One region of the Carboxydocella thermautotrophica DSM 16521 genome, then DNA from elsewhere that is predicted to be linked to it. Evidence: a T-box and tRNA genes for the amino acid it is inferred to sense, from the RefSeq annotation. Region 1 holds a T-box; the other holds one or more tRNA genes.
What was found. The T-box of region 1 lies ahead of thrS (threonine--tRNA ligase). A T-box ahead of a tRNA ligase gene usually reads a tRNA of that ligase, here a tRNA-Thr.
Positions count from the first base shown of each region.

Region 2: it has a tRNA-Thr gene. The T-box ahead of thrS (threonine--tRNA ligase) is inferred to sense a tRNA for this amino acid. The anticodon was not compared.

Region 1 covers NZ_FUXM01000015.1:9,894-26,232, reverse strand. Annotated here, with positions in the region: gene B5D20_RS07175 (TrmH family RNA methyltransferase) at 1-14, opposite strand, end outside; gene B5D20_RS07170 (potassium channel family protein) at 17-667, opposite strand; gene B5D20_RS07165 (TrkH family potassium uptake protein) at 683-2,026, opposite strand; gene rplT (50S ribosomal protein L20) at 2,128-2,481, opposite strand; gene rpmI (50S ribosomal protein L35) at 2,497-2,691, opposite strand; gene infC (translation initiation factor IF-3) at 2,708-3,223, opposite strand; gene thrS (threonine--tRNA ligase) at 3,410-5,329, opposite strand; T-box leader at 5,378-5,610, opposite strand; gene B5D20_RS07140 (DUF445 domain-containing protein) at 5,629-6,219, opposite strand; gene ytxC (putative sporulation protein YtxC) at 6,236-7,120, opposite strand; tRNA gene B5D20_RS07130 (tRNA-Cys) at 7,223-7,297, opposite strand; gene B5D20_RS07125 (PadR family transcriptional regulator) at 7,469-7,816, shown strand; gene B5D20_RS07120 (VIT1/CCC1 transporter family protein) at 7,817-8,296, shown strand; gene B5D20_RS07115 (permease) at 8,293-8,823, shown strand; gene B5D20_RS07110 (hypothetical protein) at 8,888-9,862, opposite strand; gene B5D20_RS07105 (OsmC family protein) at 9,862-10,278, opposite strand; gene uvrA (excinuclease ABC subunit UvrA) at 10,296-13,130, opposite strand; gene uvrB (excinuclease ABC subunit UvrB) at 13,148-15,133, opposite strand; gene B5D20_RS07090 (DUF8189 domain-containing protein) at 15,223-16,113, opposite strand; gene B5D20_RS07085 (sugar ABC transporter substrate-binding protein) at 16,152-16,339, opposite strand, start outside.
Region 2 covers NZ_FUXM01000017.1:7,434-23,772, forward strand. Annotated here, with positions in the region: gene B5D20_RS07575 (radical SAM protein) at 1-807, opposite strand, end outside; gene B5D20_RS07580 (YkvA family protein) at 892-1,341, shown strand; gene B5D20_RS07585 (DEAD/DEAH box helicase) at 1,357-3,660, shown strand; gene B5D20_RS07590 (peptidoglycan-binding protein) at 3,785-5,557, shown strand; gene B5D20_RS07595 (HD-GYP domain-containing protein) at 5,731-6,936, shown strand; gene B5D20_RS07600 (hypothetical protein) at 7,021-7,206, shown strand; gene B5D20_RS07605 (TetR/AcrR family transcriptional regulator) at 7,223-7,810, opposite strand; tRNA gene B5D20_RS07610 (tRNA-Thr) at 7,880-7,955, shown strand; gene B5D20_RS07615 (ferritin-like domain-containing protein) at 8,054-8,596, opposite strand; gene B5D20_RS07620 (L,D-transpeptidase) at 8,739-9,611, shown strand; gene B5D20_RS13870 (hypothetical protein) at 9,668-9,820, shown strand; gene B5D20_RS07625 (nucleotide pyrophosphohydrolase) at 9,817-10,140, shown strand; gene B5D20_RS07630 (LolA-like protein) at 10,192-10,878, shown strand; gene hpt (hypoxanthine phosphoribosyltransferase) at 10,935-11,474, shown strand; gene guaA (glutamine-hydrolyzing GMP synthase) at 11,495-13,030, shown strand; gene hemE (uroporphyrinogen decarboxylase) at 13,162-14,190, shown strand; gene hemH (ferrochelatase) at 14,203-15,120, shown strand; gene hemG (protoporphyrinogen oxidase) at 15,117-16,339, shown strand, end outside.

The DNA of each region.
Region 1 (16,339 bases):
GAGGTAATTATCACTTTTAGCCCTCCATCCGCAGTTTTTTCAGGGATTTGTTATCTCCGATCACTACCAGGATATCATTATTCATAATCATGGTCTGACCGCCGGGAGCGACGATGATTTCCTCCCCGCGCTTAATAGCCATGATGTTAACTTTGTACTTGTTACGAATATTGGACTGCGCCAGTGTCTTCCCCACCAGGTCATCGGGGGCAATGATTTCCAGGATACTGTAATCCCGGGAAAGTTCAATATGATCCAGCACATTGCAGGAAACCAGGTTTTGCGCTACCCTGACGGCCATATCCCGTTCCGGATATACCACCTGGTCAGCTCCTACCCTGGCCAGCACCTTGCCATGCAGTTCATTCTGGGCTTTGGCGATTACTTTTTTTACTCCCATTTCTTTCAGCATGACAGTAACCAGAATGCTGGCCTGCACATCGGCCCCGATCGCCACGATAACCTTGTCGAAGTTGGTCAGGCCCAGTTCCCGCAAGACAGCTTCATCCAGTACGTCCGCTTCCACAGCATGGGTAACAAAATCGCGGATTTCCTGCACCCGGTCTTCATCCTTGTCCACCGCCAGTACCTCATGCCCCATAGTCGTCAGTGTCTTAGCCATTGCGGTGCCGAAACGCCCCAAACCAATAACGGCAAATTGTTGCATTTTGCCTGCCTCCTTTTAACCCACCAGAATCTTCTCTTCTGGATGTCTGATCAGATTCGGCTTTTCCATCTGGGCCAGAGCCATAAACATGGTCAGGGGCCCCAGCCGCCCGATAAACATAGTCATGGTGATCAGCAGTTTCCCGGCCAGAGATAGTTTAGGAGTAAGCCCCAGGGTTAACCCCACAGTGCCGAAAGCAGACACTGTCTCAAACAGGACAGTAAGATAATCCGCTTCCTCTGTGACGGTCAGAATCATGCTGACCAAACTGACTACACCAATGGCCAGGGCAGTGATGGCCATGGCCCGGTAGATTATTTCCTGGCCCAAACGGCGTTCAAACACTTCCACTTCCGTTTTGCCCCTTACCACAGACCAGACTGCCGCAGCCAGGGCTCCGAAGGTAGTGGTCTTGATCCCGCCCCCGGTCGACCCCGGGGAAGCCCCGATAAACATCAGCATAATCAGGATGATAACCGTAGTCGGACGGATATGGGCCAGATCCAGGGTATTAAAACCGGCAGTACGCGGGGTAACTGCCTGAAAGAGACTGGCCAGAATTTTGGTATCCCAGGCCAGGGGCCGCAAAGTAAAGGGGTTACTGAATTCCAGAAAATATACGGCAACCGCACCAATGATCACCAGAGCCGAAGATATAGCAAAAACCATTTTACTGTGCAGGGACAACTGTTTCCATTTCCGGTGTTTCCCCCGGTGAATTTCAGCAATAACAGCAAAGCCCAAACCGCCCAGGGTAATCAGAGCCATCACCGTCAGATTGAGGCCCCAGTTACCCACTTCACTGGTAAGACTGGAAAAATTGCCGAACAGGTCAAACCCGGCATTGCAAAATGCGCTTATACCATGAAAGATGCCATACCAGAGAGCTTGTCCCCAGCCCAGGCGCTCATGCAGAAAATACGCAATCAAAAGGGCACCTGTGCCTTCAATGATAATTGTGGTAACCAGCACATACCGGGCCAGCTTGACCATCCCCTGTAATGACCACTGGTTCAGAGATTCCCTGATCAGGATCCGTTCCTTTAACCCAATTTTCCGCCCCAGCAAAACAAAGATGTAGGCGGTCATGGTCATAAAGCCCAGTCCCCCTATTTGAATGAGGCTGAGCAACACAATCTGCCCAAACAGGGTAAAGGTGGTGGCTGTATCCACCACTACCAGTCCAGTTACGCAAACGGCTGAAGTGGCTTCAAACAGGGCATCCACAAAAGCTAAGCCCTGCCCGTTTTTAGTGGCAATGGGTAAGGTAAGCAGGAAAGCACCCAGCAAAATAACAGTTGCAAAACCAATTACCAGTACCCTGGCCGGAGCTGTCAGCCAGGTCCAAATCCTTCGCATAAAATGCGCCTCCCCGGTTTTTTCAGGGTTTTTCGTCAAAGATGTAAAGGGCATGGCAATGCCATACCCTTTTCTATTCTTACCCGGTATTCAGCTTGCAATTACAGGCTGGCCTTGGCTTTTTCCACCAGCTGGCTGAAAGCCTGCATATCATTGACAGCCAGGTCGGCCAGCATCTTCCGGTTGATTTCGATACCGGCCTTTTTCAGGCCATTGATCAAGCGGCTATAGGAGATGCCATTCATCCGGGCAGCAGCATTGATCCGGGCAATCCACAGTTTGCGGAATTCGCCCTTGCGATCCTTCCGGTCCCGGTAGGCATACATCAGGGACTTCATCACCTGCTGGTTAGCCATGCGGAATTTCTTGGACTTAGCACCCCAGTAGCCTTTGGCCAGTTTCAAAATCTTTTTATGTCTTCTCCGTGTTACGGTACCACCTTTAACGCGCGGCATTGACCTTTACCTCCTTTAGTAGGGCAACAAGACCCGCAGTTTTCTTTCATTGGTTTTGTCAACTACTGTAGCAGTGCGCAAACGGCGCTTGCGAGCCGGAGCTTTCTTCTCCAGAATATGGCTGTGGAAAGCTCTTCTTCTTTTGAACTTTCCAGTTCCGGTTTTCTTGAAACGTTTAGCTGCACCGCGGTGGGTTTTCATCTTCGGCATAGCAGGATCCTCCTCCCTAGTCGTGTTGTTTTGGTGCAAGAATCATTATCATATTCCTGCCTTCCACTTTGGGGGCCCGTTCCACAACGGCATAGTCCCGGACATAGTCGGCCAGCCGTTCCAGCAGCTGTTGGCCCAGCTCGGGGTGAGTGATTTCCCGGCCCCGGAACATGATGGTGGCCTTGACTTTGTCGCCATCCTTCAGAAAGCGCAGGACATGATTGGCTTTAACTTCAAAATCATGCTGCTCAATACTGGGACGCAGCTTAATTTCCTTAACACTGATCACTTTCTGTTTTTTCCGGGCTTCCTTTTCCCGTTTAGACTGCTCATAACGGTATTTGCCGTAATCCATAATCCGGCACACCGGCGGTTTGGCAGTAGGAGCCACCTCCACCAGGTCGAGATTACGCTCGGCCGCAATGCGCAGGGCATCCTTGATAGGCATGATGCCCAGCTGTTCCCCGTTTTCATCCACTACGCGGACTTCCTTGACCCGGATCTCCTCATTGATACGCAATTCCTTGCTAATAATCAGTCACCTCCTGCTGAAATTACAAAAAGGCGGATGGATATCCATCCGCCTGAAAGTCCTCACTCTACGGCCAAGCCGTAATGTTCGACCCTATCAACCTCAGTGACCCGCTGTCCTGAGGTGAGAAGCGGATGGCTTCTGCTTGGTTGTCTCACTCAGCATAGTATAACATCCAGACCGGGATTAGTCAAGAGCTTTTTCCCGAATTTCCAGCAAGACCCTTTCCTGCAGTTCTTCCGGAGTCATGCTGCCCAGATCTCCCTGGCCCCGACGCCGTACGGCAACGGTACCAGCTTCCACTTCCCTGTCCCCCAGTACCAGCATATAGGGGACTTTCTCCAGCTGGGCCTCCCGGATTTTGTAGCCAATCTTTTCATTGCGGTCATCCAGCTCTACCCGGATGCCAGCCCCCTGCAGCTGCTGATACAGTTTCACGGCGTAATCCCGGGCCCGGTCGGTTACAGTCAACAGCTTAACCTGAACCGGTGCCAGCCACACCGGGAAAGCCCCGGCAAAATGTTCGGTCAGAATGCCAATAAAACGCTCGATAGAGCCAAAGACCACCCGGTGAATCATTACCGGCCTGTGTTTTTGCCCATCTTCACCCACATAGGTCAGGTCAAATTTCTCCGGCATCTGGAAGTCCAGCTGAATGGTACCGCACTGCCAGGTCCGGCCCAGGCAATCCTTGAGGTGGAAGTCAATTTTAGGTCCGTAAAAGGCGCCATCCCCTTCATTGACCTTGTATTCCATCCCTCTGGCCTCCAGCGCCTCCCGCAGGGCACTGGTAGCCAGCTCCCAGATCTCATCTGACCCCATGGAGTCCTCCGGTCGGGTGGACAATTCCACTTTGTATTCGAAGCCGAAAGTGGAGTAAAATTTGTCGATTAACTCGATTACTCCCAGAATTTCGTCCTTAATCTGCTCTGGCAACATGAAGATATGGGCATCATCCTGGGTAAAACAGCGCACCCGCATCAAGCCATGTAATACCCCCGATTTTTCATGGCGATGGACCAGCCCCATTTCCCCATAGCGCAAGGGCAAATCCCGATAGGAATGGAGCTGGGACCGGTAGACCAGAATAGCTCCAGGACAGTTCATCGGTTTGACAGCATAATCTTCGTCATCGATTTTAGTAAAATACATATTTTCTTTGTAGTGGGCCCAGTGGCCAGAACGCTCCCAGAGCTGCCGGTTCAGGATGATAGGAGTACGGATTTCCTGATAACCCGCCTTGCGATGCTCTTCCCGCCAGAAACTCTCCAGTTCATTGCGAATTATCATCCCTTTGGGGAAGAAGAAAGGAAAACCAGGGCCTTCATCCATAATATCAAACAGCTTCAATTCCTGGCCGATTTTGCGATGATCCCGGCGTTTGGCCTCTTCCAGCCGGAACAGATACTGTTCCAGGTCTTCCTTTTTGAAAAAGGCAGTAGCATAAAGGCGCTGCAGCATCTTGTTCTTTTCACTGCCCCGCCAGTAGGCTCCGGCAATGCTCATGATCTTGAAAGCCTTGATCCGGCCACTGGAGGGCAAATGGGGCCCGGCACAGAGGTCAACAAAATCCCCCACCTGGTAAATGCTGATCACCGCATCTTCCGGCAGGTCATTGATGATCTCCACCTTGTAGATTTCTCCCCGTTTCCCGAACAGGGCCAGCGCCTCCTCCCGGCTGATTTCCTTACGGATAAAGGGCAAATCCTCTTTGACCAATCGGGCCATTTCCGCCTCGATAGCGGCAAAATCCTCGGGAGTAAAGGTATGGGGGCTGTCAAAGTCATAGTAAAAACCATCGGCAATGGCCGGACCAATCCCAAATTTAGTACCAGGGTAAAGTTTCTGCACGGCAGCCGCCATAATATGAGCGGCACTATGGCGCAGGATTTCCAGCGCTTCCGGGCTCTCAGCTGTGATAATCTCCAGCGCCCCCGAACCAGGTAAAGGCTGATGCAAATCGATAATCCTGTCATTCATTTTCCCCGCCAGAGCGGCTTTGGCCAAACCCCGGCCGATACTGGCCGCTACCTCTGCTACTGTAGTTCCCTGCGGATACTCTCGCACTGAGCCATCTTTCAAAGTAATCTCTAACTGTTCAGCCATTGATTAAACCCCCTTTTTCTGCAAACCAAAAATAAAAAGCTTTCATCCCTATGGGACGAAAGCTCTGCTTCCGCGGTTCCACCCAAATTGTTTTGCCAGCTGGCAAAACCTCTCCATCCCGATAACGGCGGGCGCCGTCCGTCACTACTCACCAACCGGTTTTGGCAACGGCACTCCGGGGTGGTTTCATCTGCTCCTCTCCTTAGCAGGGCTTGCAGCCGGTGACCCCGCCTCTCTGGAAGGAGGTAAGAGAGACTACTTGTCCCCATCCTCGCTTTCACTTGATTATACATTATATCCTAAATAAACAGAATCTGCAAGAGCCCGATAAAAAATCCCAGCACTCCGCCCAGCACTTCAATATGCCGCAATTCCTGGGCGGCAATCTTCAGGATCAGCTGTTCCAGCTGGTCCAGGTCCAGGGCCAGCACTTTCTCCTCCACCAGCCGGGCCAGCTCCAGGTCCTGCACCACCTGGCCCTCCAGCTTGTCCAGGGTTTTGCCCAGTAAGGCCGGTATCTCTTTATCCACCAGCTCACCGATTAACTCCACCGCCACTGTCCGCATGGCTAAAGGCAAAAAGGAAGGCAATTTTTCCAGCGCCCTCTTTTTCACCCCCTGATTGATCGCCTGCAAAACCGAAGGTTTCAATATAACCTGACGCAATTCCTCCGCCAGTTTCTCCGCTGTCAGCAGCTCTTCCGCCACAATCTGGCCGATCACCCGGGCCAGTTCCGCCTGACGCTTGGGGATCAGTCCCTGCAGAGTAAAATTGATCAGGGGAAAATGCCAGGCCCGCCGTGGTCGGAATAACATGCGCACTGCAATGTAGTTAGTAGCATATCCGATCAGAGCCCCAATCAGGGGCAAAACTACCCATTTCGGTAACAAGCCAAGCCCTCCTCGTTTAATGGACCAGACAGCGATGGCAGCCTGAGCACTCCTGCAAGCGGGTGCCGAAAATCTCCTTCAGCATCCCCCTGGTTTTGAGCCGGTTGGCCGGGGTTTTGTGGATAATTAGCCGTTCGGGAGCCAGTGTAATCAAGGCACTAACCAGGATGTCATCCAGGTTTATTTCACTGGGCGGCTGGTATTGCAACCAGTCATCCACGAAATCCTCCGCCAGGGCCCCTCCCTCCCTGTCTTCCAGGCGGAACTGGCGGTCGAGGGGAAAAAAAATATGGACTTCCGGGGTGCGCGGTTCCTGGATGTCGACAAAGTAGCGCAACAGGCGGATGAACTCCTGGTACTCCCGATCCAAAAGAAAGGCATCAACGGCATTTTCCACTGCCTGTTCCAGTTCCTGCAAATATTCCTGTAAACGAAAACGCAAAAAGCCATCTACTACCAGTTCTTGATTGGTAGCCAGATAATCCAGCACTTTGGCGGTAATCCGGTTCTTACGTAACAGCTTGCGCACCACCAGCTGCTCCTGTCCTTCCCCATTCAGTTCCCGCCAGGCCAGGGCAAAGATGCGATGCTGTTCTTCCGGGGCAAAGTAATAGTAGTTGCTGTGAATATAGCCCCAGAGCAAATCCTCTTCCCAGCGGTCCACAATCAGGTCGGCCACGGCCCCGGCCACAAAATGGCGGATGATCTGGCGAATTTCCTTGTCGGCATAACCTAACTGGCCAGTATCGTGGACCGATAAACCCAGGAAGGTATATTCTCCGGATGTAAATTCATTCAGGGCAAAGCGAAAGCCTTCTTCTTTCAGCCGGTCAAACTGCTGTAACAGGTGTTTTTTCAACAGGTTGGTATCACTGGCTGAGCCAATGGCATAAGGTTCCACGGTCGGCCACCTCCTTATGGATAGTGTCCGACGGGAAAGGTCCCCTTATGCAGAAAAGCTGAGTTTCGTAAATCTTACGAAAACTCAGCTTCAGCAGTCAGATGGAGGCGGCGGTCGGAATCGAACCGACGCATCTCGGTTTTGCAGACCGCTGCGTTACCACTTCGCCACGCCGCCGGATTGCATGTTCTATGTTACACAAAAAGCGGGGTTTTGTCAATAGTTAATTTGGTGATTGCGTAAAAGGAATGTCTCCATCTTTTTATATAATTATTGACACATATATATTGATAACATTATAATGTTAATAACATATATATGCATTTAATATCGAAAGGGTGAAATGCAATGTCAAATGGTAAATGTGGTCGTCATGTACCTGCATTCGTTTTATTGTTGTTAGCAGAAGAACCAGCCTATGGTTCAATGCTTTTAAATAAGATGAACGAAAGACTACCTTATAACAATATTGATGGTGCGGCCTTGTATAGAGCTTTAAAAGACCTTTTAAAAATGAATGCAGTTACTGCCTATTGGGATACAACAGAACCAGGCCCTCCAAAGAAATGGTACAAAATAACTCCTCTGGGATTAGAAAAACTAGCAGAATACAACGAAGATATTCAGCAAAGAATTAAAAATTTACAGTTTTTTTTATCCCACTATAAAAAAATGTTTGTTCAGGAGGAAAAATAAATGGATAATTTTATTCTTTATATAGCTTCTATAGGTTTACTTTTTTCGTTTATTAAAGATAAAAAGAAAACAAGACAAGCCTTAATTAAGGCAAAAAATTCTTTTTTAAATTTATTACCTGAAGTATTGTCTATTATGTTTTTTGTAGGAATATCCTTATCCATCATCAATCCTCCTACTGTTTCTAAAATCATTGGTAAACAGTCAGGAATACTAGGTGTTATCATTGCTTTGTCTATAGGCTCCATTACATTAATTCCAAGCTTTATCGCCTTTCCCCTTGGGGCTACTTTATTAAGCAATGGTGCCGGTTACACTCAAGTTGCTGCCTTTGTATCAACCCTTATGGCGGTAGGAATTGCAACCCTTCCTGCCGAGATCAAATATTTTAATAAACCTACTGCAATACTGAGAAACGGGTTAGCCCTTATCATATGTATACTCTTTACTTTTTTGATAAGTCAGGTGATGAATAAATGATTATAGTCAAAAAATACAAATGGGCCATCTTTTTATTTATTATTACAATTGCTATTTATTTTTATGATAAACCTACAGGAACAAAGGCCTTTAGCATTTTTCTTTCAAACATAATAACCATGCTCAAAATACTTCCTCCTACCTTTGTCCTCGTTGGACTATTAGATGTATGGACACCAAAAGAAACTATGATAAAATACATGGGACAGCATTCAGGAATAAAAGGAATAGCCGTTGCATTTTTCTTAGGCACAGCAGCTGCTGGACCCTTATATGCAGCCTTCCCTATTGCTGCCCTTTTATTAAAAAAAGGCGCTCGTCTAGCTTATGTATTATTTTTTTTAGGAGTATGGTCAAGCACAAAACTCCCTATTGTACTTTTTGAAATTGCCTCTTTAGGCTACAAGTTCACTTTCCTACACATTGGCATAAGCCTCCCTGCTTATTTAGTTTCTTCATTCTTTATAGAGAAGATACTCTCTTCTAATTCTAAAAACGAAATTTATAGAAAAGCAGTTACTCTTTAAATAGATTATGACGAGGTAATTAAAAAAGCCAGGCCTGACCGGTTTACCGGCAAGGCCTGGTTTCTCATTTCTTCACCTGTTCCAGCTTCCCCGTAGCCAGGGACCATTTCCAGATTCCTTCTGCCCCCTGCTGGGGTACAGTCCCCTGAGCCGCCGTCACCCGGAAATAAAGCTCCGGACCAGTCGGCAGCCAGTAGAGGAAATTCAAATCATAGTTAGTCCAGGGAAACTGCTCATCAAAAGGGGTTTTCAACACCTTTTTCACTCCCGGCTCATAAATTACCAGACGCCGGGTCCCGGCAGGCGTATCCAGATTGGCTGCCAGATATTTGCCCTCCGGTGACCAGGCCAGAGCCGCCACTCCTCCTTCAAAGTACAAATCCAGGGGCTTTAAGGCCGGCCTGGCAGCAGCTTCAGTCGGCAGCAGGGCAATAAAGGCATGGAGGCCGCGGGTGGACAGGGCCAGCTCCTTCCCATCCGGCCGCAGGGCCAGGGGGCCAAAGCCTTCCCGCCCAACACCGAATTCCGTCCCCGGCTCCGCCCCCAGGGGAGAAGCTACATTGGGCAATTGTTCCAGGGACAGCAGGGTACGGGCCTGCCCGCCCTTTTGCTGCAATACCAGGGCAATATCCCGGGCGGTTACCAGCCAGTCGGGGGTCAGGTCCTCAATGCCATCTACCCGCCACTGGCCTTCCTCTTTTTTCAGTTTGAGCCGGCTTTGATAGACCCGGGTATAACTGCGGTCGGAGTAGGTTTCCTGCCAGCGGACAGTCACTGTTTTTTGCTCTGTATCCACTGCTCCGATTTGATAGCCGACCCAGTGGGGATTAAGGGGGCCTAAGATTTCCGCTATCTGACTCCGTCGGGCCGTGGTCAGGGTATTGCGCAAACTCTGTTCCTCCCGGCTCAGGCGGGCTTCAGCAAACTGGCTTGCTGCTTTGCTCAAATCCTCGGCAGCTGGCCCCATACCGGGCAAGCTGCATCCGCCGAGCAGCAAGGAGAAAAACAGCAGCCAGCTCCAGCACTGCCGTTTTTTCATCATACCACCCCGTTAATTTCGTAGCGATAATTGATTTTAGCTACCCCTTTGACGGTGTTAGAAGCACTGCAGTATTTATCCAGGGACAGTTCAATGGCCTTGACCAGCTTCTCCTCTGGAATTTCGCCCCAGACCCTGTAAACCAGGGTGATTTCAGTAAATACTTTGGGGTGATCAGCAGCCCGCTCCCCTTCAACCTCTACGACAAAATCCTGCAAATTGAGGCGCATTTTCTCCAGAATGGAGACAATATCAATGGCGGTACAGCCCGCAACCCCCATTAGCAATAACTCCATGGGCGAAGCGCCTTTGCCTTCACCACCGGCAGCCGGAGCAGCATCGATGGGAATATCCACCTCCTGGGCCCCCCGCCCTAGAAAATGCATTTTCCCCTGCCATTTAATGTTTACCTTCATGTTAATTACCTCCCTCTCTATGCTAGCTGACGCTCCCGGGCCAGCAGCCGGGCCAGGAACTGGCCGGTATAACTCTGAGGCTGGGCCGCCACTTCCTCCGGAGTGCCCTGGGCGATTATCTCTCCGCCCTTATTGCCTCCTTCCGGCCCCAGATCGATGATATAATCGGCGGTTTTAATTACATCCAGGTTGTGTTCGATCACCACCACCGTGTCACCGTTTTCCACCAGCCGGTGTAGTACCTGTAATAGTTTGTCCACATCAGCCATATGCAAACCGGTGGTGGGCTCATCCAGAATATAAAGAGTGCGGCCGGTGCTGCGGCGGCTGAGCTCGGTAGCCAGCTTGACCCGCTGGGCTTCCCCGCCGGACAGGGTGGTGGCCGGCTGCCCCAGTTTGATATAGCCAAGGCCCACATCCTGCAGGGTCTTGAGTTTACGGTGGATTTTGGGGATATTCTGGAAAAATTCCACCGCCTCATCCACTACCATTTCCAGCACATCAGCGATGGTTTTGCCTTTGTACTTCACTTCCAGCGTCTCCCGATTATACCTCTTGCCTTTGCATACCTCACAGGGGACATAGACATCGGGCAGGAAATGCATCTCAATCTTGATAATCCCATCCCCGCTGCAGGCTTCACAGCGGCCCCCCTTAACATTGAAACTGAATCTTCCGGCCTTATAACCTCGCACCCGGGCTTCCGGAGTCTGGCTGAAAACCTCCCGAATAGCGTCAAAGACCCCGGTATAGGTAGCCGGATTGGAGCGGGGAGTACGGCCAATAGGGGACTGGTCGATATCGATTACTTTGTCGATATGCTCCAGGCCCCGGATTTCCTGATGGGCACCGGGCTTATCCTTGGCCCGATAAAGATGGGCAGCAACTCCCTTGTAGAGTATTTCATTGACCAGAGTGGATTTGCCGGAACCGGAAACCCCGGTGACACAGACAAATACCCCCAGGGGAATGCGGACATTCAGGTTTTTCAGGTTATTCTCCCGGGCCCCGATGATCTCCAGATATTTGCCATTGGGGGGCCGACGCAGGGCCGGCACCGGAATGCGTTTTTTGCCACTCAAATACTGACCGGTCAGGGAGCGGGGATTGGCCATGATTTCCGCCACTGTCCCCTGGGCCACCACTTCCCCGCCATTGGCCCCGGCTCCAGGGCCGATATCGATGACATGGTCGGCGGCCAGAATGGTATCTTCATCGTGTTCCACCACCAGCAGGGTATTGCCCAGGTCCCGCAGCTGTTTCAGGGTAGCCAGCAGGCGGTCATTGTCCCGCTGGTGCAAGCCGATGCTGGGTTCATCCAGAATATAGAGCACTCCTACCAGGCCGGAACCGATCTGGGTGGCCAGCCGGATGCGCTGGGCTTCACCTCCGGATAAGGTATGGGCCGCCCGGCTCAGGGTCAGGTAATCCAGACCCACATTATTGAGAAAACCCAGGCGCGCCTTGATTTCCTTGAGGATCTGACGGGCAATCAGCTGTTCCCGCTCAGTCAGCGCTAATTCCTCAAAGAAGCGCAGGGCCTCTTCCACCGAAAGGTCAGTCACTTCCCGGATGTTCTTGCCTCCCACCAGCACGGCCAGGGCTTCCGGCTTCAGGCGGGCTCCCTGACAGGCCGGACAGGGTTTGGTGGTCATGTATTCCTCAATTTCCGCCTTGACGCTCTCGGAAGTGGATTCCCGGTAACGCCGCTCCAGGTTGGGAATGATCCCCTCCCAGACCGAATCCATGGTATGTTTGCGACCATAACTGCTGTAAAAGGTCCAGTGGATTTTCTGCCCCGGAGCACCATAAAGGAGGACCTGTTTTTGCTCAGGGGTAAAGCGACTGATGGGGGTATGGAGATCAAAACCAAAGTGTTTGCCCACCGCCGCCAGCAGTTGCCACATCCACTGGTTAGTGCTGCTGCTATATGGGAGGATCGCCCCTTCAGCGATGCTTTTTTCCGGGTCCGGAATCACCAGCTCCGGATCGATTTCCATCTTCTGCCCCAGCCCCGTACATTCCGGACAGGCCCCAAAAGGGGAGTTGAAGGAAAACAGCCGGGGCGCAATTTCCTCGATACTGATACCGCAATCGATACAGGCGAAATTTTCACTGAAAGTTAGTTCTTCGCCGCCAATTACATCCACCACTGCAATCCCTTCCCCCAGCTTCAGGGCCACTTCCAGGGAATCGGCCAGGCGCTGGCGAATGCCTTCCTTCAGCACAATCCGGTCCACCACCACCTCAATGGTGTGCTTTTTATTCTTTTCCAGGCTGATGGGTTCATTCAGGTCATAAATCTGCCCATCTATCCGCACCCTGACATATCCCTGTTTGCGAATTTCCTCCAGCAGTTTGGCATGTTCCCCTTTACGCCCTCGTACCAGGGGAGCCAGGATCTGCAGGCGGCTGGCTGACGGCAGGCCCAGAATCTGGTCCAGCATCTGGTCCAGGCTTTGCTGTTGAATGGGCTGGCCGCAGCGGGGGCAACGGGGACGACCGATGCGGGCAAACAACAGCCGCAGGTAGTCATAGATTTCCGTCACCGTACCCACCGTGGAACGGGGGTTGCGGCTGGTGGTTTTCTGGTCAATGGATATAGCCGGGGATAGTCCCTCAATGTAATCCACATCCGGCTTGTCCATCTGACCCAGAAACTGCCGGGCATAGGCGGAAAGGCTTTCCACATAACGGCGCTGGCCCTCGGCATAGATGGTATCAAAGGCCAGAGAGGACTTGCCGGAACCGGATAAACCGGTGAGCACCACCAGCTTGTCCCTGGGGATGGTAATATCTATATTCTTCAGATTATGAACTCTGGCACCTTTTACAACAATATCTTTAATCAATGCTGTTAACCTCCTGTTTAGCTCAGGTATTCTGCGCGCAATTCCAGGATAGCATCCCGCAATTCCGCTGCCCGCTCAAATTCCAGGCGCCGGGCAGCCTCTTTCATTTCTTTCTCCAGTTGCCGCAGCAGTTTGTCTACCTCTCTTTTGTTCAGCTTTTTCTTCTTGCCAGTGGATTCACCATATTTAGCCGCTGCTTCAGCTACCGCCTGGGTGGCCTCAATTACATCCCGGACCGCCTTGCGCACCGTCTGGGGCACGATGCCATGGGCCTGGTTGTAAGCCATCTGTTTACTGCGGCGGCGGTTGGTCTCCTGGATGGCTCTGGCCATGGAATCGGTGATGCGGTCAGCATACATGATCGCCTGACCATTGGCATTGCGAGCCGCCCGGCCGATGGTCTGAATCAAGGACCGTTCAGAACGGAGATAACCTTCCTTGTCAGCATCCAGAATGGCGACCAGGCTTACCTCCGGCAAATCCAGGCCTTCTCTGAGTAAGTTAATGCCAACCAGGACATCGAAGACCCCCAGGCGCAGGTCGCGCAAAATCAACATGCGCTCCAGGGTTTTAATATCCGAATGCAGGTAACGGACTTTGATGCCCAGTTCCCGCAAGTAATCAGTCAGGTCCTCCGCCATTTTCTTGGTCAGGGTAGTGACCAGCACCCGCTCATCCCGTTCCACTCGTTGCCGGATTTCCCCTACCAGGTCATCGATCTGCCCTTTAGTGGGACGAACATGAATTTCCGGATCCAGCAAGCCGGTGGGACGGATGATCTGTTCCACTATTTGCGCACTCTTTTCCAGTTCGTAGGGACCGGGGGTAGCGGAAACGAAAATAATCTGATTGATTTTCTGCTCAAACTCGCTAAACTTCAAGGGTCGGTTATCAAAGGCAGAGGGCAAACGGAAACCGTGATCCACCAGGGCCTGTTTGCGGGAGCGATCCCCTTCATACATGGCTCCGATCTGGGGAATAGTGACATGGGATTCGTCCACCATAATCAAAAAGTCATCCGGGAAATAGTCCAGCAAGGTATAAGGCGGTTCCCCCGGCGCCCGCCCTGTTAAATGCCGGGAATAGTTTTCAATCCCCTGGCAAAAGCCCATTTCCCTCAGCATCTCCAGGTCATGCCGGGTCCGCTGCTCCAGCCGCTGGGCTTCCAGCAGTTTATTCTGAGCCCGCAGTTCTTCCAGCCTTTCTTTCAGCTCTGCTTCAATGGAAGCCAGGGCCCGCTCCAATGTCTCACGACCGGTCACATAGTGAGAGGCCGGAAAAAACACCACATGCCGGCGCTCCCCGAAAATTTCTCCGGTCAGGGGGTCGAACTCCACTATGCGCTCCAGTTCATCCCCGAACAGTTCCAGCCGAATGGCCCGCTCACTGGAGGCGACCGGGAAAACTTCGACTACATCTCCCCGCACCCGGAATGTACCCCGGGTAAAATTGAGGTCATTGCGATTATACTGCATGTCCACCAGGCGGCGTAAAATCTGCTCCCTGTCCCAGATCTGCCCCGGCCGCAGGGAAAACATGCTTTCCCGGTATTCCTGGGGGGAACCCAGGCCGTAGATACAGGAAACACTGGCCACAATAATGACATCCCGCCGCTCAAACAGGGCTGCCGTGGCCGAATGGCGCAATTTGTCGATTTCATCATTGATAGAGGCATCTTTTTCGATATAAGTATCAGTCTGAGGAATATAGGCCTCTGGCTGATAATAATCATAATAGCTGACAAAATACTCGACCGCATTGTCCGGGAAAAATTCCTTGAACTCACTGGCCAGCTGGGCTGCCAGGGTTTTATTGTGAGCAATCACCAGGGTCGGCCGCTGTACCCGGGCGATTACCTGGGCCATGGTATAGGTTTTGCCGGTGCCGGTAGCACCCAGCAGGGTCTGATAGCGATAACCTTTATTTAACCCCTCTACCAGCCGGGCTATAGCCTCCGGCTGGTCCCCTTTGGGGGTAAACTCGGATTTTAGCTTAAACTCCATCTGCCTTCAACTCCGTATATTTGTTCTCACATAGTATATGATACAGCGAAATTGTCTCCGAGTAAACAAAAAGCCCGGCCAAAACCGGGTTAAAAGACTTTGACATTAAAATATATGCTGTCATCCATCCCCCGCACCACCAGCCAGAGCAAGTTGCGGAAGTTTTCCGCTGCCGGTCCGGAAGGAGTACGACCCTGACCGGGGACTTCCGACCAGCCGCTCCAGAGGTCCCGACGCAGGATATTCTGGTAAATACCATTATCCGTGCCTCTGACAAATAGGTTCAATTCCGAGCGGAATACCACCGCCTCCGGTTCCGCCAGGGTCAAGCCGCCGCCGGGAACCTCTGACCAGCCGCTCCAGATCCCCAGGGGTGACAGGCGGTTGAGATAAATGCGGTCATCAGTACCGCGAACAAACAGGTAGAGATAGCCGCGATAACTGGCTGCACCGGGCCCGGACAAAGTACGGCCATTGCCAGGCACCTCCGACCAGCCGCTCCAGATTCCATCGCGGTTGAGCCGATTAGAGTAGATACGGTTGTCAGTTCCGCGGACAAACACCCAGAGGAAACCGCCATAGTTCACAGCCTCCGGGCTGCCCGTCGTGCGGCCACCGCCGGGCACTTCTATCCAACCGTCCCAGTCTTCATCATCATCCATCCGGTTATACCAGATCCCATCATTTAAGCCCCTTACTACCAGGTAAAGGCGATTGCGATACACCGCCGCTCCTGGTCCACTGCGGGCCCTACCGCCTCCTGGCACTTCCCGCCAGCCGCTGAAAGGGCTGGGATTAAAGGGCCGCAGGCTATTTATCCAGAGGCCATCATTAAGCCCACGAACAAAGAAAAAAAGGCGATCATCAAATTCCACCAATTCCGGTTTATCCGGAGTTTTTCCTCCTCCGGGCATTAAGGTCCAGCCAGACCAGTTATTGACCATATGCCTGGCTACCAGGTCATAGGGATGATAAAACATGGCTCCTCCCCCGCTTTGCTTCGGGTTACTGCTTTATCTTATGTTCCCTGACCTGATTCTGTGCCTCCCTGCTGTCCTTCCTGTTCTTCTCCTTTCCCCCGTTTCATGGCCTTGATTTCCCCATCTATCTCCAGCTCCAGGCTCTCCCCGGGTTTCAACTCCAGTTCCAGGGTTTTGCCTTCCTTGCCTTTTATCTTTATTTTACTGGGCGTGCTTTCCCCTGCAC
Region 2 (16,339 bases), on a different contig from region 1:
TTGAGCCAGCAAATGGTCGCGGTCCCGGTTGAGAGTGCCTTTTAATACAAACAGATTGGAAGCATGGTTGGAACGAAAGATACAGTTTTCCAGTTCAACCTGGGACAGCAGAAGCTCCAGTTCAGCCAGGAGTGTTCGTTCATCAATGGGCTGGAAGGTACCCTGTAGGACTTCCTGATATAATGGAGCTGCGGGATCGAGCATCAAGGTTAAAGCTCCGAGATAGTGGGGTTGCATAGCTGTTAAGACCCTGGCAGTGGCCTGTGCGTGTTCCTGCCAGAGGCCTTTGCCACCCAGGCCGTTGATGATTGTGACAGAGAGAAGCAGGCCAGCAGCTTTTACCTTTTCGGCAGCATCAATCATGGCCTGGCTGTCTACACCCTTATTGATTTTTTTCAAAATCAGGTCAGAGCCGCTTTCCAGTCCGAGGTAAGCAATGCCCAGCCCTTTTTCTTTCAATAAATGCAATTCTTGTACAGATTTGGTCAAAATACTTTTAGGGCTGGCATAGATGCCGACCCGGTTCACCTGGGGATGGAGTGTTTGAATTAACTCCAGGATGTTAAGGAGATAATCGGTAGGAGCGGCCAGGGCATCGCCATCAGCAAGAAAAACGCGACGGAAATAGGGCCATTGAGTAGCGGACAGCAGGTCTTCCTTAATTTCAGCTACAGGTTTAAGAGCGAATTTTTTATCCTTGTACATGGTACAAAAAGTACAGCGATTATGAGAACAGCCTACTGTTACCTGGAGGATCAGGCTATCTGCTTCACTGGGAGGTCGAAAGATTGCACCCACGTAACCCATAAAATCACCTCAGTTTCATTTTACCATATTTTTTGCTATTATATAGTAACAGATAGTAACAGGAAGATAAGGACGGTGAGAGAGATGCGCAGAGCGGATAATTTTTATGACCGGATCAGACTAAAGATAGCTAACTGGGCGGAGGAAAAAGGGGGAGAAACCAGCCGGCAACTGGTAGACCTGCTTTTATTGGCGCCGGATTTCTTCCTTCTACTGGTGCGCTTATTAAGGGACCCCCGGGTTCCGGCTACAGCTAAATATGGGATAGCGGGAGCAATTGCCTATTATTTCTTGCCACTGGATTTTTTGCCGGAAATCCTGGTAGGGCCTATTGGTTTTGGGGATGATTTGATTTTAGCTGCTCTGGTAATTAATCGTTTATTACAGGCAGCCCCTGATATTGTCGTGGAACACTGGAGCGGTTCAGGAGAGGTTCTGGCCCAGGTGGAAAAAATCCTGAATAATGTCGATAAACTGGTTACTAACAAGGTCTGGAATAAAATCAGAGAGCATTGGCGCAAAATTTCCCGGTAGTGAGGAGTGGAAGCATTGGATAAGAAATATTATCGCGGCTTATTGCTGGATGACTTTCAGCGCCAGGCCATGGATTATGTGGACAATAACCTGTCGGTACTGGTTTCTGCTCCAACAGGAGTAGGAAAAACCTTGATTGCGGATTACACTATTGAAAAATGTTACCGGGAAGGGCGACAGGTTGTTTATACCGCCCCTATCAAGGCTCTTTCCAACCAGAAGTATAAGGATTTCAAACACTATTTTGGTAAGGATGCTGTGGGAATCATAACCGGGGATGTGGTTATTAACAGCAATGCCCCTATTCTGGTAATGACAACAGAAATTTTTCGCAATATGATTTTGACCAGAGACCCGGTTGTGGATATGGTACGCTACCTGATTCTGGATGAAATTCACTACATTAGTGACCTGGACCGGGGCAGTGTCTGGGAAGAAACTATTATCTTCTTGCCCAAACATATTAAGATTTTAGGTTTATCGGCAACCATTCCCAATGCGGAAGAACTGGCCGAGTGGATTGCCTCGATTAAAGGTGAAGAAGTAAAGGTAGTTAAACATCATCAACGGGCTGTTCCCTTAAAGCATTTTGTTTTTGAAAAAACCATGGGGGCTGGTAACCTGAAAAAAGCCATCAAAATCCGGCGTCAAAAACTGGAGGAGATGGCGGAGAGCGGAGTTCCGGCAGGAAAAGGATTGCCTGCGACCACCCATGTGGATTTGGTCAGTTTCTTAAAGGATGAATATCTGCCTGCCTTGTATTTTGTTTTCAGCCGTAAAAAATGCGAAGACTATGCCTATGAGCTATCCCGCAAGTTCAATTTCCTGACCAGAGATGAACGAATTAAAGTGGAACAATACCTGGCTAACAAATCAGCAGAACAGGGGGTTACAGCTAACCTGCTGGCTTTAGAGCGAGTACGTCGGGTGTTATTAAAAGGCATTGGTTTTCACCATGCCGGCATGTTGCCTATAGTAAAGGAAGTGGTTGAGGATTTGCTTACGGCCCGCCTCATCAAAGTCCTTTACTGTACGGAAACTTTTGCTGTGGGTATCAATATGCCGGTGAAAACTGTCTGCTTTGATTCCAATGAAAAATTTGATGGCAAAGATTTTCGGGTTATGACCAATCAGGAGTATTTCCAGATGGCAGGCCGGGCTGGACGGCGGGGAATAGATACTGAAGGTTTTGTATTTTCCATTGTGGATTTAAACTGGCTTAATCCCGACAAGATGGTAAAACCAGATGAAAGAAAACTGGAAAACCTGCAAAGCTGCTTTAACCTGGGTTATAATTCGGTGGTGAATTTGATAGGTCATCACCAAACCGAGGAAGAAATAGAGGAAGTTTTGCAACATAATTTTGCCTATTTCCAGGCCTCCCGAAAAGCTGATTTTTTACAAAAACGTATTCGAGAACTGGAGCAGGAGCTGGCACAAATCCTGGCAGAGCGCTGTGAAGATATTTACAATCTGACCTGTCCCTTGCAGTATCATACTGCCTGGTCCAGGCTGAAGGCTGACAAGCGGGAGCTTAACCGTCTCTTCCGTACCCGCTGGGGGCGGAGTAAACGTTATGAAAGCAAACGCAAGGAACTGTCCCTGCGTATCAGCCAGAACGAAAGCTTGCTGGCGGAGGTTGTTCCCCGCTTATGTACTGCGGAGCAACAGGGCCACTGTCAGGCCCAGCAGGAAAGATATCGTCGCCTGGATGAGGAAAAGAAGGAATTATATAAAGAGTGGGGGAGGTTAAGCAAGCAAACCAATTTCATCCGGGATTTTCGTTTGAAGCGCCAGCTTTTGCAAAAATTAGGCTTTGTGGATGAAAATAATGCCTTGACTCCCCGGGGCAAGTTTGCTACCCAGATTTATGTTCAGGAGTTGCTGGTAACAGAATTGTATTTTGATGGAGTCTTTCATGAATTTGAACCGGAGCAGATTGTGGCTCTGGTGGCGGCCATTGCCTATGAAAGCCGCAAACACGACTGGTTCAAAAAGGGTCCGGTTTATGATCTGGAACGGATTTACCGACTGATGTTGCCTTTGATTAGGGCGGAGGAGCAAATCCTGAATACGGTAACGGTAGAATTCCATCCTGAAGTTTCCCTCCTGGCTTACCAGTGGAGCGCAGGCCTGGAATTCGCCGATCTGCGCAGTTATTGTAATCTGCAGGACGGAGATATTGTTTCCATCTTCCGCCGTACCATCGATTTACTCCGGCAAATCCGGGGGGCAGCAGCAGCAGATCGCAGTCTGGCGGATAAACTCAGTCATTGTATTAAGTTAATAGATCGCGATGTGGTAGAATTTGTATTGTAGAACCAAAACCGCCGGCTAAAAACGGCGGTTTTAATTTTGGTAAGATTTGTTCCTTGAGTTACACCTTGACCAGTGTTACCATAAAAGCATAGGGGGAGTAAAGCGGAGAAAGAGAGGGGATAAAATGACTAATCTTAAAAGACTGATTTTATTAGTATTGAGTTTCTCCCTGGTTTTAGGTAACTTTATGCCTGTCTTAAGGGCAGAATCAGCAACAGTAATTGTACTGAAAGTAGGCAGTAAAAGTGAAGCTGTTAAACAGGTACAAACCAGATTAAAACAGCTTGGTTATTTTGTCGGACCTATTACGGGGTACTATGGTACTCAAACCAGGGCTGCTGTCCTGCGCTGGCAAAAGGCTAATGGCCTGCCTGCTGATGGAATAATCGGTCCAGTTAGCTGGAATCGCCTGTTTAATGTCAGTGTAACTCGCGGTACAACCGCAACAGCTCAACGGATCTATTTGACGTTGGGCAGTCGCGGGGAACAGGTGAAAAGGCTGCAACAGAAACTGAATCAGCTCGGTTTCTACCAGGGGCCAATTACCGGTTACTTTGGTACTCTGACCAGAACAGCAGTGGTAAAATGGCAAAAGTCCAGGGGGTTAGCGGCAACCGGGGTAGTTAATCAGCAGGCCTGGACAGCACTGATGGCCAGCCAGAATCCTGTCAGCCGGGGGGTAACTGCAACCCGCCCAGCCGTACTGGGGCTAGGGGTGCGTTCCAACCTGGTGCTGGAATTGCAGCAATCCCTGAAAACCATGGGATTGCTGACTGTACAACCCACCGGTTATTATGGTTTGTTGACGGTAATGGCAGTACAGGCCTGGGAAAAAGCCAATGGATTAAAAGTCGATGGCATAGTAGTTGAAGAGGAATTAAATAAAATCCGCACTCAGGCTAAAGCTCTAACCAATTTGCTGGGTGGTGCTGAAAAAGGCGCCTGGATTCTGGGCTATACGGCTATTGACTATCCAGGCGATAACCGCTCGGCCCAGAGTGTGATCCAGAGTCAGGGGCTGGGGGCAATAGCTACCTTTACCTATACCTTTGATAACAATGGTAATCTGAAAGGTAATGCTGACCAGGAAGCTTATACATTGCAGCAGGCCAGGGCCCGGGGGATCAAACCACTGGCTTTGTTACACAACTTTGATTATCGTGTGGGTTTTGACAAAAACCTGGCCCGGGCAGTGCTGACTGATCCCGCTAAAAGACAGCGTTTGATCAGCCAGCTGGTGAATGAGGTACAGAATCGCGGTTATCTAGGGGTTAACCTGGATGTAGAAGGAATATATCCGGCAGATGCCCCACACTACCTCGCTTTTCTGGGTGAGTTGAAACAGCAACTAGGGGCAAAAGGCTTATTAACTGTAGTTTCTATCCCGGCGAAAACCAAGGATGATACCACCAGTTCCTGGTCAGGGGGATATGATTATGCGGCTATTGGGCAGCGGGCTGATCTGGTTCAGATCATGACCTATGATGAACACTGGATTGGGGGCCCGGCTGGACCTATTGCCTCTTATCCCTGGACAGAACAAGTAGTAAAATATGCGGTCAGCAAAATACCGGCTTCCAAAATTCTGCTGGGCCTGGCCACTTATGGGTATGATTGGGTTGGAACCGGTGCTCGCAGTGTAACCTATCCGCAAGCTGTAGCCAGAGCAGCCCAATATGGTGTTAAAGTTAACTGGGATGCTACAGCACTGGAATCCTGGTTTACCTATACCGATGAACAGGGACAAAAACATGAAGTTTGGTTTGAAAACGTAGAAAGCAATGCTAAAAGACTGGTGCTGGTAAAACAATATGGTTTAGCCGGTGCTGGTATCTGGCGCCTGGGCTTTGAGGATTCTGCCTACTGGCAGATGGTTCAGCAATATTTACAGCAATAAATATCCTGAAAAACCGGGCCGACTGGTCCGGTTTTTCTAAATAATAAATTGACTAAAAAATTCAGTCTTGTAGCGAAAATAATGAAGGATTTTGTGATTTTGTGCCGAATATTGTATGTGCCGAATATTGTAATAGAAGGCTTGTAACATTAGTAACAAGTGAGGGGCACTAAATGAGGAAGAAACGCTATATCATCAATGGCATATATGGTTTTATTATCGGTCTGCTCATACCCTTTTTCGCTACCGTGGTAGAAATGCTCAGTACAGGGGTTACTTTAAGCTGGCAGGCCTTTTGGGCTACCCATTTTGGACGGGCCTGGTTTTTACTGGTGGATATGGTACCACCATTAATTGGCATTTTGCTGGCCCGACTTACATTGAGCCAGGAAGAGTTGTTGAATCAACATAAAGAGCTGGTTGCGATTAAAAAACATCTTGAAGAACAAAACCGTCTCTGGGAGACGATTTTTCAAAGTACTCCCATTGCTTATGCTTTGATAGATAAAGATTACACTTTTAAACGGATAAATCGGGCTGCAATAGATATTGTGGGAATGCCGACAGAACGAGTTCTGGAGCGGCATTGTTTTGAGATTCTGGGGCGTAATAGCATTTGTCCCGGGTGTGCGGTAGCCCGTGCTTTTGTTAGCAAGGCGGTAGAGAGTCAGGTTAAAGAAGAGTTCAGTGGAGGACAAAGGCGGATTGTAGAACAAGTAGCAGTGCCCTTGATTGAAAATGGTGCAGTAGAGCAGGTACTGGAAATAATTATTGACAAAACCCAGGAAAGAATGCTACTGCAACAAAGAACTGAGGAAATGCTGGCAACCATTGATATTCTAGTTGGATTAATTGAGTTAAAGGACCAGTATACAGGAGGTCATTCCCAGCGGGTCAGACGCTGGGCAGGTTTACTGGCCAGATATATGAATTTGCCTCAGGAACTGGTGGAACAAATTGAAATGGCTGCCTCCTTACATGATATTGGGAAAATAGGCATTGCCGGCATGATTCTGAATAAACCCCATTGTTTATGTCCGGAAGAAAAGGATATAGTGCGGCGTCATCCGGTTATAGGGCAGGAAGCTCTGGCTGGACTGGAGCAATTTGAAGAGATAGCACTTATGATTCGGTCTCACCATGAACGCTGGGATGGCCAGGGTTATCCCGACGGGCTGGCAGGCAAAGATATTCCTTTAGGGGCACGGATAATCGGAGTGGTAGATGCCTATGATGCCATGATTTCAGACCGGGCTTATCGTAAAGCCCTTGACCAGGATGAAGCCGTAGCTGAGCTTAAAAAAGGTGCGGGTCAGCAATTTGATCCTGAAATCGTCCGTTGTTTTTGCGAGCTGCTGGAAAAGAAAAATAATAATTGAAAAAAAAGGTGAAAGATGAGCAGGAATTCACGCAATCATGGCGAATAATCTGTTATTGTATAACAGGATGCTGAGGTGGGTTCTGTGTATTGTAAGATCTGTCCGAACTGTTATGGTGATTCCTATAGTTCATCTCCCCATTTTACCTGGATTTGTCCCTACTGTGGTAAGGATATTACCAGGGAGCAAGGATTGCCTGCCGGTTCGCCCTTGGTTAAGAAAATACTGGAAGAGATTAAAACCGGACAGGAAAAATTAATAAAAAAATAAAAGCAAAAAGCAGGCGTTACTGACCTGCTTTATTATTTGTTAAACCGGATATTATTAGTTGATGGCAGATATTTTCCAGATGATTGATGGGAAATGAGGGTGTATTCGGTTTCAGGATCCAGTGTAAACAGGCAATGCTAACCGCACCAAAACAGGCAGCAGCGGCAGTTTCACAATCGAGTTCAGGTAGAATAAAGCCAGCCTGCTGGCCTTTGCGTAAGCTTTCAGCCCAGAGGGAAATGAAATCACTCAATTGGGAGCGAAACTGGTATTGCAGCTCTGAAGCTCCCCAGACCTCAGTTAAAAGCACCTGGCAAAATAATTTATTATGAGCAAAAAAATTCACCTGTACTTTTATAAGGCTATATATATCCTGGGGTGAGGGGTGGTTCAAGGCTTGCTGGCCGGCGGAAAGCAAAGGTTGCAAGCCATTTCTGATCAGCTTTGCAAATAAATCTTCTTTACTGTCAAAATGATAATACAGAGTTCCTTTGGCAACCTGGGCACGAGCAGCGATTTCATCCATTACTGCTCCGGCATATCCTTTTTCGGCAAATACCTCCAGGGCTTTGTTGAATATCTGTTGAAGTCGGGGTGAGACCATTTATTTCACCTCTTACCAATAGCTTATACTTGACAATAAAGGGCGATTTAGGTATTATTTTTGGTGCGAGCCGATGTAGCTCAGCCGGTAGAGCGGCGCACTCGTAATGCGTAGGTCAGGGGTTCGAGTCCCCTCATCGGCTCCAGAGAAATCAAGGCTTCCGGAATTTGGGCCGGAGGCTTTTTTGTTTATTGGTGCCTAATTGGTGCCCAACTTTAGCGAACAAAGTGTACTTATCTGTTTTTATCTTACTATGGACTGCCTATTTAAGCAAGGAAGCTCTCTCAAAGCTTCTTGAAAAAGTACCAGGTGCAACTCTTCATCCTGAATTATCCGCTCTAAAAGTTTTTGGATATAAGGATCGTCAATTTGCATAATACGATAACGATAATTAGCTATAGCTTGTTTTTCTGCTTCAATATCAGCTTGTAATTGATCATAAACACTTGTACCGTATTTTATATAACAGCCATTCCAGTAGTGCCCCCAGGTGCTGAAAGCACCTCGAATTCTTGGTTCACCACCTAAAAGTACAATAGTTTCTGCCAATAACTCCATATGATGCATTTCAGTAATAGCAATACCCTCTAAAAGTTCAGCTATTTTTTTATTTTTTATTATATAGTGATGATATAAATACTGGGTTATTGCAGTAAATTCGCTGGCAAATCCAGCATAATCATCCATCAACAGCTCAGCATAGTAAGGATTTGAAGAAACTACTTTTATTTCTGGATATGGCCCGGCAGCTGCATATTTGTTAGGAGCATGTGCTAGAAAAGGCATAAATATCACCCCTTATGTTATGCTATGCTTTAAGATATGATGTGAAGATGTGAAAAGTTAAATCAGTAATTCTATCTCCATTCTGCCCCTCATAGATATATAGATGTACTTTAATGCTATTTTCTATGAAGGGGTGGGGAGAATGAAAAGAGAAATTTATTTTATTGTTCTATTTATAGCATGTTTATTATTACCTTCGGCAGTTCAGGCTGCCATGAGGGTTGAGGTGGATTTAAGCACCCAGATGGTCAAGGTCTATGATAACAATCTCTTGCTGCGGGCCATGATTTGTTCAACCGGTGCGCCTGGGACGCCAACACCGGTGGGGGATTTTCGCATCCAGGGCAAAGGGCCAATGTTTGTTACTGATTATGGGGTTTCAGCCAAATATTATTCCGCTTTCAACGGGGATTATCTTTTTCATTCCATCCTTTTCGACCGAACCGGGAAACGCCTGATCAGCCGTTCAGTACAAATGCTAGGCCGGCCGGCGTCTCATGGCTGTATTCGCCTGAATCTCTATGATGCCAAGTGGTTACAGGAAAAGGTGCCCCGGGGAACACCGGTAAAAATCAGGAAAAGCGGCAAAGCAGGCATGAAAAAGGAAAAATGGAAAGTCCAGGTTAATGGCAAACTTTACCCTGCCTGGCTGGATATACGCTGGCTGGAAGGGCAGGCTTATCTGCGGGCACAACAATTATCCTGGTTTATTCCCGGGAAAATGATAATAAAAGGAACATATATACAGTTTGTCCGGGAAAAGACGGTTTTAGAGTTGTTTTTAAGCGAACCGGGGCTTAAAATAAATGGCAGGGAAACAAGGAGCAGTCTTGCGCCTCAGTTATTTGCCGATGGGCCATACCTGCCTTTGCTGCCTGTACTGTCCGCTTTGGGCTACCAGCTGGAATATATGAACAGAGCCAAAGTCATCAAAATCCAAACAGTGATACAGCTCCCCCAGCCTAATGGTACTGAAAATGTAGCTGATGGTGTATATGGCAATATATATAATTAAAGATTGATTGATAACACTTCCGGGCATAATAACAGAAAAAGTCCGGAGGTGCAGTTATGAAAAGACATGGTCATAAATCCTGGGGAACCTGGACTTCCTGGGGGGGAATCGGGGCAGCAGAGGAATTTTTTCAACTGGGCTGGGGCCCACTGGCTGGAGGCAGTGAGGCAATGATGAACAAGAAGAGTCACAGGGAGGATGACGGATGAAGCGCTTGCAGGAAGAGACCCATGCCTATATCAGCCAGTACAAGGAGGGCTATTTTAAGCCTTTGACCCTGGTAGCGCGACTGGCAGAAGAAGTAGGAGAGCTGGCCCGGGAAGTAAACCACCAGTTTGGCGAGAAACCCAAAAAACCGGGGGAGCCGCCAGGAGACATAGCTCTTGAACTGGCGGATATCTTATTCATTGTTGTCTGTTTTGCCAATTCTCTGGGTATAGATCTGGATGAAGCCTGGGACCGGATGATGGAAAAGTACCGGACCCGGGATAAAAACCGCTGGACGCCTATAACAGCTGAATCCGAGTAATATTAGCCCCCTGGCCCTCATAAGATGATAGTGAGGGAAGGGGGCTGGATTATGGGGAAAAACCGGTACTGGATTTTCATAACATTTAGCTTAGCGATTATAGCGGTTCTGGCTGCTGCGAGCTGGTGGTGGTTGACCCGCCCTCTTTCCCCTGAACAAATTTTGCAAAACTTGCCCCGGCAGATGGTGCAATTGCAGAGCTATGAATTTCAAAATCGCGCCTGGCTGGAGGTGGATGGGAAAAAACAGGATTTAAGTGATCTGCAGGGAGTAAAGGTTGGCCAGGATGTGCATTTGCAGGGCCAACTGCTTAAAACGCCTCTGGATTACTATCAGGTCAAGGGGAAAATTTATCTGAAGGACCCCTATGGTCGCTGGCAGCAAATGCCGCCACCGCAGGCGGGTAGCCAGGATTTGATTGAGATTTTGCTTTCATCCTGGGGCCTACTGGACTGGGGCCAGGGCCTAAAAGCAACGGACCAGATTACGGAAGCAAAGGTAGCAGGGGTGAATTGCTATCGTATCACTACTACTCCACGCATTACCAATCCCTATTTGAACCAGGCTTTTGGTCAGTTTAAGGGGACATTATGGCTGGATCAAAAAGAAGGAAAACTTTATCGAGTAATGCTGACCGGGACTCATCAGAAAAATCCCGGGGTAAAAATCTTTATTAACCTGGATTTTCGGCGACACAACCAGATTAATCAACCACTAAAACCACCGGTCATACCTTGACCGGTTTCCTTTTTCCGTGTTAAAATTGAAAAATAAACTTGCAGGGAGGACAGAACATGATCGCAGAGGCTGAACGGATTTTATTGTCAGAAGAGGAAATTCAGGCAAAAGTAAAGGAATTGGGAGCAGAAATTTCTTCCTATTATGGGGACAAGCCCATTTTGGCTCTGGGGATACTGAAAGGTGCTATTGTGTTCATGTCTGACTTGATTCGGCAGATCACCTGTCCACTGGAAATAGACTTCATGGCAGTATCCAGTTATGGTTCTTCCACCGAATCTTCCGGTGTGGTTAGAATCTTAAAGGATCTGGACTGCAGCATTGAGGGGAAAAACGTTCTGATTATTGAGGATATTATTGACAGTGGCCTCACTTTGAATTATCTCGTAGAAAACCTGAAATCCCGGGGGCCGGCCAGTGTTAAGATTGTAACTCTGCTGAATAAGCCCAGCCGGCGTAAAGTGAATATTCAAGCTGATTTTAACGGTTTTACCATTCCCGATGAATTTGTGGTGGGCTATGGTCTGGATTTTGCAGAAAGATACCGCAACCTGCCCTATATTTGCGTGTTAAAACCGGAAGCTTATCAGAAATAGGATAGGAGGCCATTAAAGAAATGCAACAGCAGGAAATGGTATTGGTCCTGGATTTCGGCGGTCAATACAGTCAGCTGATCGCCCGGCGCATCAGGGAGTGCAGGGTATATTGCGAAATGCTGCCTTATACCACTTCCCTGGAACGCATTAAAGCCATGAATCCGAAAGGGATTGTCTTTTCCGGCGGACCAGCCAGCGTCTACGGAGAAGGAGCACCGCGGATTGATGCCGCCATCTTTGAGCTGGGAATTCCGATTCTGGGTATTTGCTATGGCATGCAGCTGATGGCTTATACCCTGGGGGGCAAAGTGGACCGGGCTGTTAACCGGGAATATGGCAAAACCGAGCTGCGCATCCTGAAAGAGGATCAAGTTTTTGCCGGGATCGAAAGCCCTACCCAGTGCTGGATGAGCCATGGGGATTTTGTAGCTGCTGCTCCGGCTGGTTTTGAGGTGACAGCCCAGACGGAACATACTCCGGTGGCAGCTATGGCTGATTACCAGCGCCAGCTCTATGCGGTACAATTCCATCCGGAAGTGGTGCATACCCCGAAAGGCCAGGAGATGCTGCGCAATTTCCTCTTCAATGTTTGCGGCTGCCATGGTACCTGGAACATGGGCTCCTTTATTGAACAAACAGTAAAGGAAATTCGGGAGCGAGTAGGAGACCGCAAGGTGCTGTGTGCCCTCTCGGGGGGAGTGGATTCTTCCGTAGCAGCAGTACTGGTTCACAAGGCAGTAGGGGATCAACTGACCTGTGTTTTTGTTAACCATGGCCTTTTGCGCAAAGGGGAAGCCGAACAGGTACGGCGAATCTTTAGCGAGAAGTTTAAGATAAATCTGGTTTATGTGGATGCGGAAGAGCGGTTCCTGCAAAAACTGGCCGGGGTTACTGATCCGGAACGCAAACGGAAACTGATTGGCAATGAATTCATTTATGTTTTCGAAGATGAGGCCAAAAAACTGGGGCAGATTGATTTTCTGGTGCAGGGTACCCTCTATCCCGATGTGGTGGAGAGCGGCACGGAAACAGCAGCTACGATCAAAACCCACCACAATGTGGGGGGCTTGCCGGAAGACATGCAGTTTGAACTGATTGAACCCCTGCGCTGGCTGTTCAAGGATGAAGTGCGAGCAGTGGGTGAGGAACTGGGATTGCCTGCTGAGATCGTCTGGCGCCAGCCTTTCCCGGGCCCCGGGTTGGCGGTACGCATTTTGGGAGAGGTTACCAGGGACAAACTGGATATATTGCGGGAAGCTGATGCGATTGTTACTGAAGAGATCTTTAATGCGGGCTTGAACAAACAGGTATGGCAGTATTTCGCCGTACTGCCTTCCATGAAAAGTGTGGGTGTGATGGGGGATGAACGCACTTATGCATACACTATCGTAGTGCGAGCAGTGACCAGTGAGGACGGTATGACTGCGGACTGGGCCCGCTTGCCCTATGAGCTGCTGGAGCGCATCTCCAACCGGATTGTCAATGAGGTCCCCCATGTGAACCGGGTTGTCTATGATATAACTTCTAAGCCTCCTGGCACCATTGAGTGGGAGTAAATGCTATCCCTCCGTTTAACGGAGGGTATTTTGTTAATTAGCGAAAATAGGGTAAGATAAAAAAGGATTTTCTTCTTTCTCGTTGAATAGTAAAAAGTATGTGAAACTGAGGACAAGGAGGCAGTACATACATGAATGACACCTTTCTCAAAGCATGTCGCCGGGAGCCGGTGGATTATACTCCTGTTTGGCTGATGCGCCAGGCGGGCCGTTACATGGCCGAATATATGGCGATTAGAAGCAAGTATTCTTTCCTGGAAATGTGCAAGATTCCGGAAATTGCCGCTGAAGTTACTTTGCAACCGGTGAACAAACTGGGGGTGGATGCTGCCATCCTCTTTGCCGATATTCTTTTGCCTTTGGAAGGCATGGGGATTCAACTGGAGTTTGCCAAAAACGAGGGCCCGGTAATTCATAACCCGGTCCGAACCAGGGCGGATGTGGATGCCATCCGGGTCATTGAGGCGGAAGAGGCTACTCCCTATGTCATGGAAGCCATCCGTATCTTACGGCGGGAACTGGCAGATAAAGTTCCTCTGATCGGTTTTTCCGGTGCGCCCTTTACCCTGGCTAGCTATATTATCGAGGGGGGCGGCTCTAAAAATTATATTGAGTGCAAGAAGATGATGTGGCAGGCCCCCGAAGTTTGGCATGCTCTGATGGACAAGATTGCCGAGGTGATTTTGCGTTACCTCAAGGCTCAGATTGCTGCCGGAGCCCAGGCGGTGCAGTTATTTGACTCCTGGGTAGGGGCTCTGTCTCCCGAAGATTATCGTCAGTATGTGCTGCCTTATTCCAAAAAGGTGCTGGACGGCCTGAAGGATAGTGGCGTGCCCGTGATCCATTTTGCCAATAATGCCTCCAGCATGCTGGAACTGGTGAAAGAAGCCGGTGGAGATGTCATCGGCCTGGACTGGCGCATCAATATCGATGATGCCATTCGTCGCCTGGGCGATGATGTAGCTGTTCAGGGCAATCTGGATCCCATGATGTTGTTTGCACCGCCCCGGGTAATTGAGGAAAGGGTTAAGGATATTCTGGCCCGGGTTGGCAATCGGCCGGGACATATTTTTAACCTGGGCCATGGCATCCACAAAGATACCCCGGTAGAACATGTGATTGCTCTGGTGGAAGCAGTGCACAAACACAGTCGCCGGTAAGGAGTGAAGTAAATGGGAGAGCGGCTCAACGGGGTGCTGTTGCTGGGTTTTGGCGGGCCAGAAGGGCCAGAAGGGGTCGAGGCTTTTATGACCCGGTTGATGAAAGGGCGAAAACCGCCGCCGGTGATCACCAAAGTACAGGCCCGTTATCGGCAAATTGGAGGAAAGTCTCCCCTGCTGGAGATTACCAGGGCCCAGGCGGCCGCCCTGGAAGCCAGACTGAACCAGCTGGGAGGAAGCTGGAAGGTAGCGGTAGGAATGAGCAATTCGGCTCCATATATAGAAGAGGGCTTGAAGGAACTGATTGCAGCAGGGGCCGGGCAGGTTATCGCTCTCAGCATCTCGCCCCATTATTCGCGGATAACCACTGGAGCCTATCTGGCTGAAGTGGACAGGCTAAAGGAGCAGTTTTCCTGTCCGGTGATTCCGGCACCGGCCTGGTATGACCATCCCCTGTTTATCGCGGCTCTGGCTGCGAGGGGAAGGGAACAGCTACAGGACTTTGAGCGGCCGGAAGAAGTAGAATTGATTTTCAGTGCCCACAGCTTGCCTGTCTCCTATGTAAGTGGGTCGGAGGCTGACCCCTATCAGGAGCAGGTGGAAGTAACAGCCCGGGCTCTGGCTGCTCATTTTCCGGCCAATCCCTGGACCCTGGCTTACCAGAGCAAAGGGGGCGGGCAGGGGGAATGGCTGGGCCCGGAAGTGGAGGAAGTGCTGGAGCAGCTGGCGGCGAAGGGTAAAAAGGATGTCCTGCTGATTCCCATCGGTTTTGCGGCTGACCATATTGAGACACTGTATGACATAGATATCGAGCAGGCCAATCATGCCAGATCCCTGGGGCTGAATTTCCGGCGGGCCCGGGCAGTCAATGATTTGCCGTTATTTATTTCAGCCCTGGCGGAGGTTGTAACAGAGGTGATGAAAAGATGAAAAAAGTGGTCATTATCGGTGGCGGCATCACGGGTTTAGCGGCTGCCTACACTCTGGGGAAAAAGGGACAGGGCCAGGTGGACTATCTCCTGATCGAGCGGGAGCAGCGCCTGGGAGGCAAAATTGCCACAGATAAGGTTGATGGCTTTGTTATTGAAGGTGGGCCCGACTGTTTTCTTTCGGAAAAGCCTCAGGTGGCTCAGCTCAGTGCCGAACTGGGGATTGAGGAACAGCTCTTGCCCAGCCATGAGGCCAGCAAAGGGACTTATGTCTTTTCCGGAGGCAGACTGCACAAGCTGCCGGAAGGCTTGATGTTGATGGTGCCGACCAAAATCGTTCCTTTTGCGCTGAGCTCCCTCATTTCCTGGCCGGGAAAAATCCGCATGGGGATGGATCTGTTTATTCCACCGCGCCAGAGTGATGAAGATGAGAGTCTGGCCAGTTTTGTTACCCGCAGATTGGGGCGGGAAGCACTGGAGAAAATTGCTGAACCCCTCATTGGGGGCATTCATGCTGGGGATCCGGAGAAAATGAGCTTAAAGGCCAGTTTTCCCCGTTTCCTTGATATGGAAAAGAAATATGGTAGCCTGATTAAAGCCATGCTGGCAGCCCGAAGGCATAAAGCGCCGGTACAGTATCTGGCCAATGGTAAAATTGAAAAAACCTATTTCATGTCCTTCAAGGAGGGCATGGGACAACTGGTAGAGGCTGTTGCCAGCAAACTGGACCCGGCCAAAATCTGGCTGGGGCAGGAAGTAAAAGGGATAAAGCGTCAGGCTGACGGAAAGTATCTCGTGGAACTGGCAGGCAAAGAGCCGGTAATTGCCGATGCAATTATCCTGGCCACACCGGCCAATGCAGCGGCAGAATTGACCGCTGAACTGGATCGGGAAATCAGTCAGCTCTTGCAGGGCATTCCTTTTGTTTCCTCGGCTACTGTCTCTCTGGCTTACCGGAAAGGGGATGTAAAACAGGACCTGAACTCCTTTGGTTTTGTCATTCCCAGGGTGGAAGGGCGTAAAATCATGGCGGCTACGTATAGCTCTACCAAATGGTATGGGCATCGAACCCCGGGAGAGGAATATGTTCTCCTGCGGGCTTTTGTGGGCGGGCCAGCCAGTCAGGAGCTGGTCTTGCTGGATGACGAGCGCATGATCAGTATGGTTCGCGCCGAATTGCGGGAGATTATGGGCTTGACTGCAGATCCGTTGCTTACCCG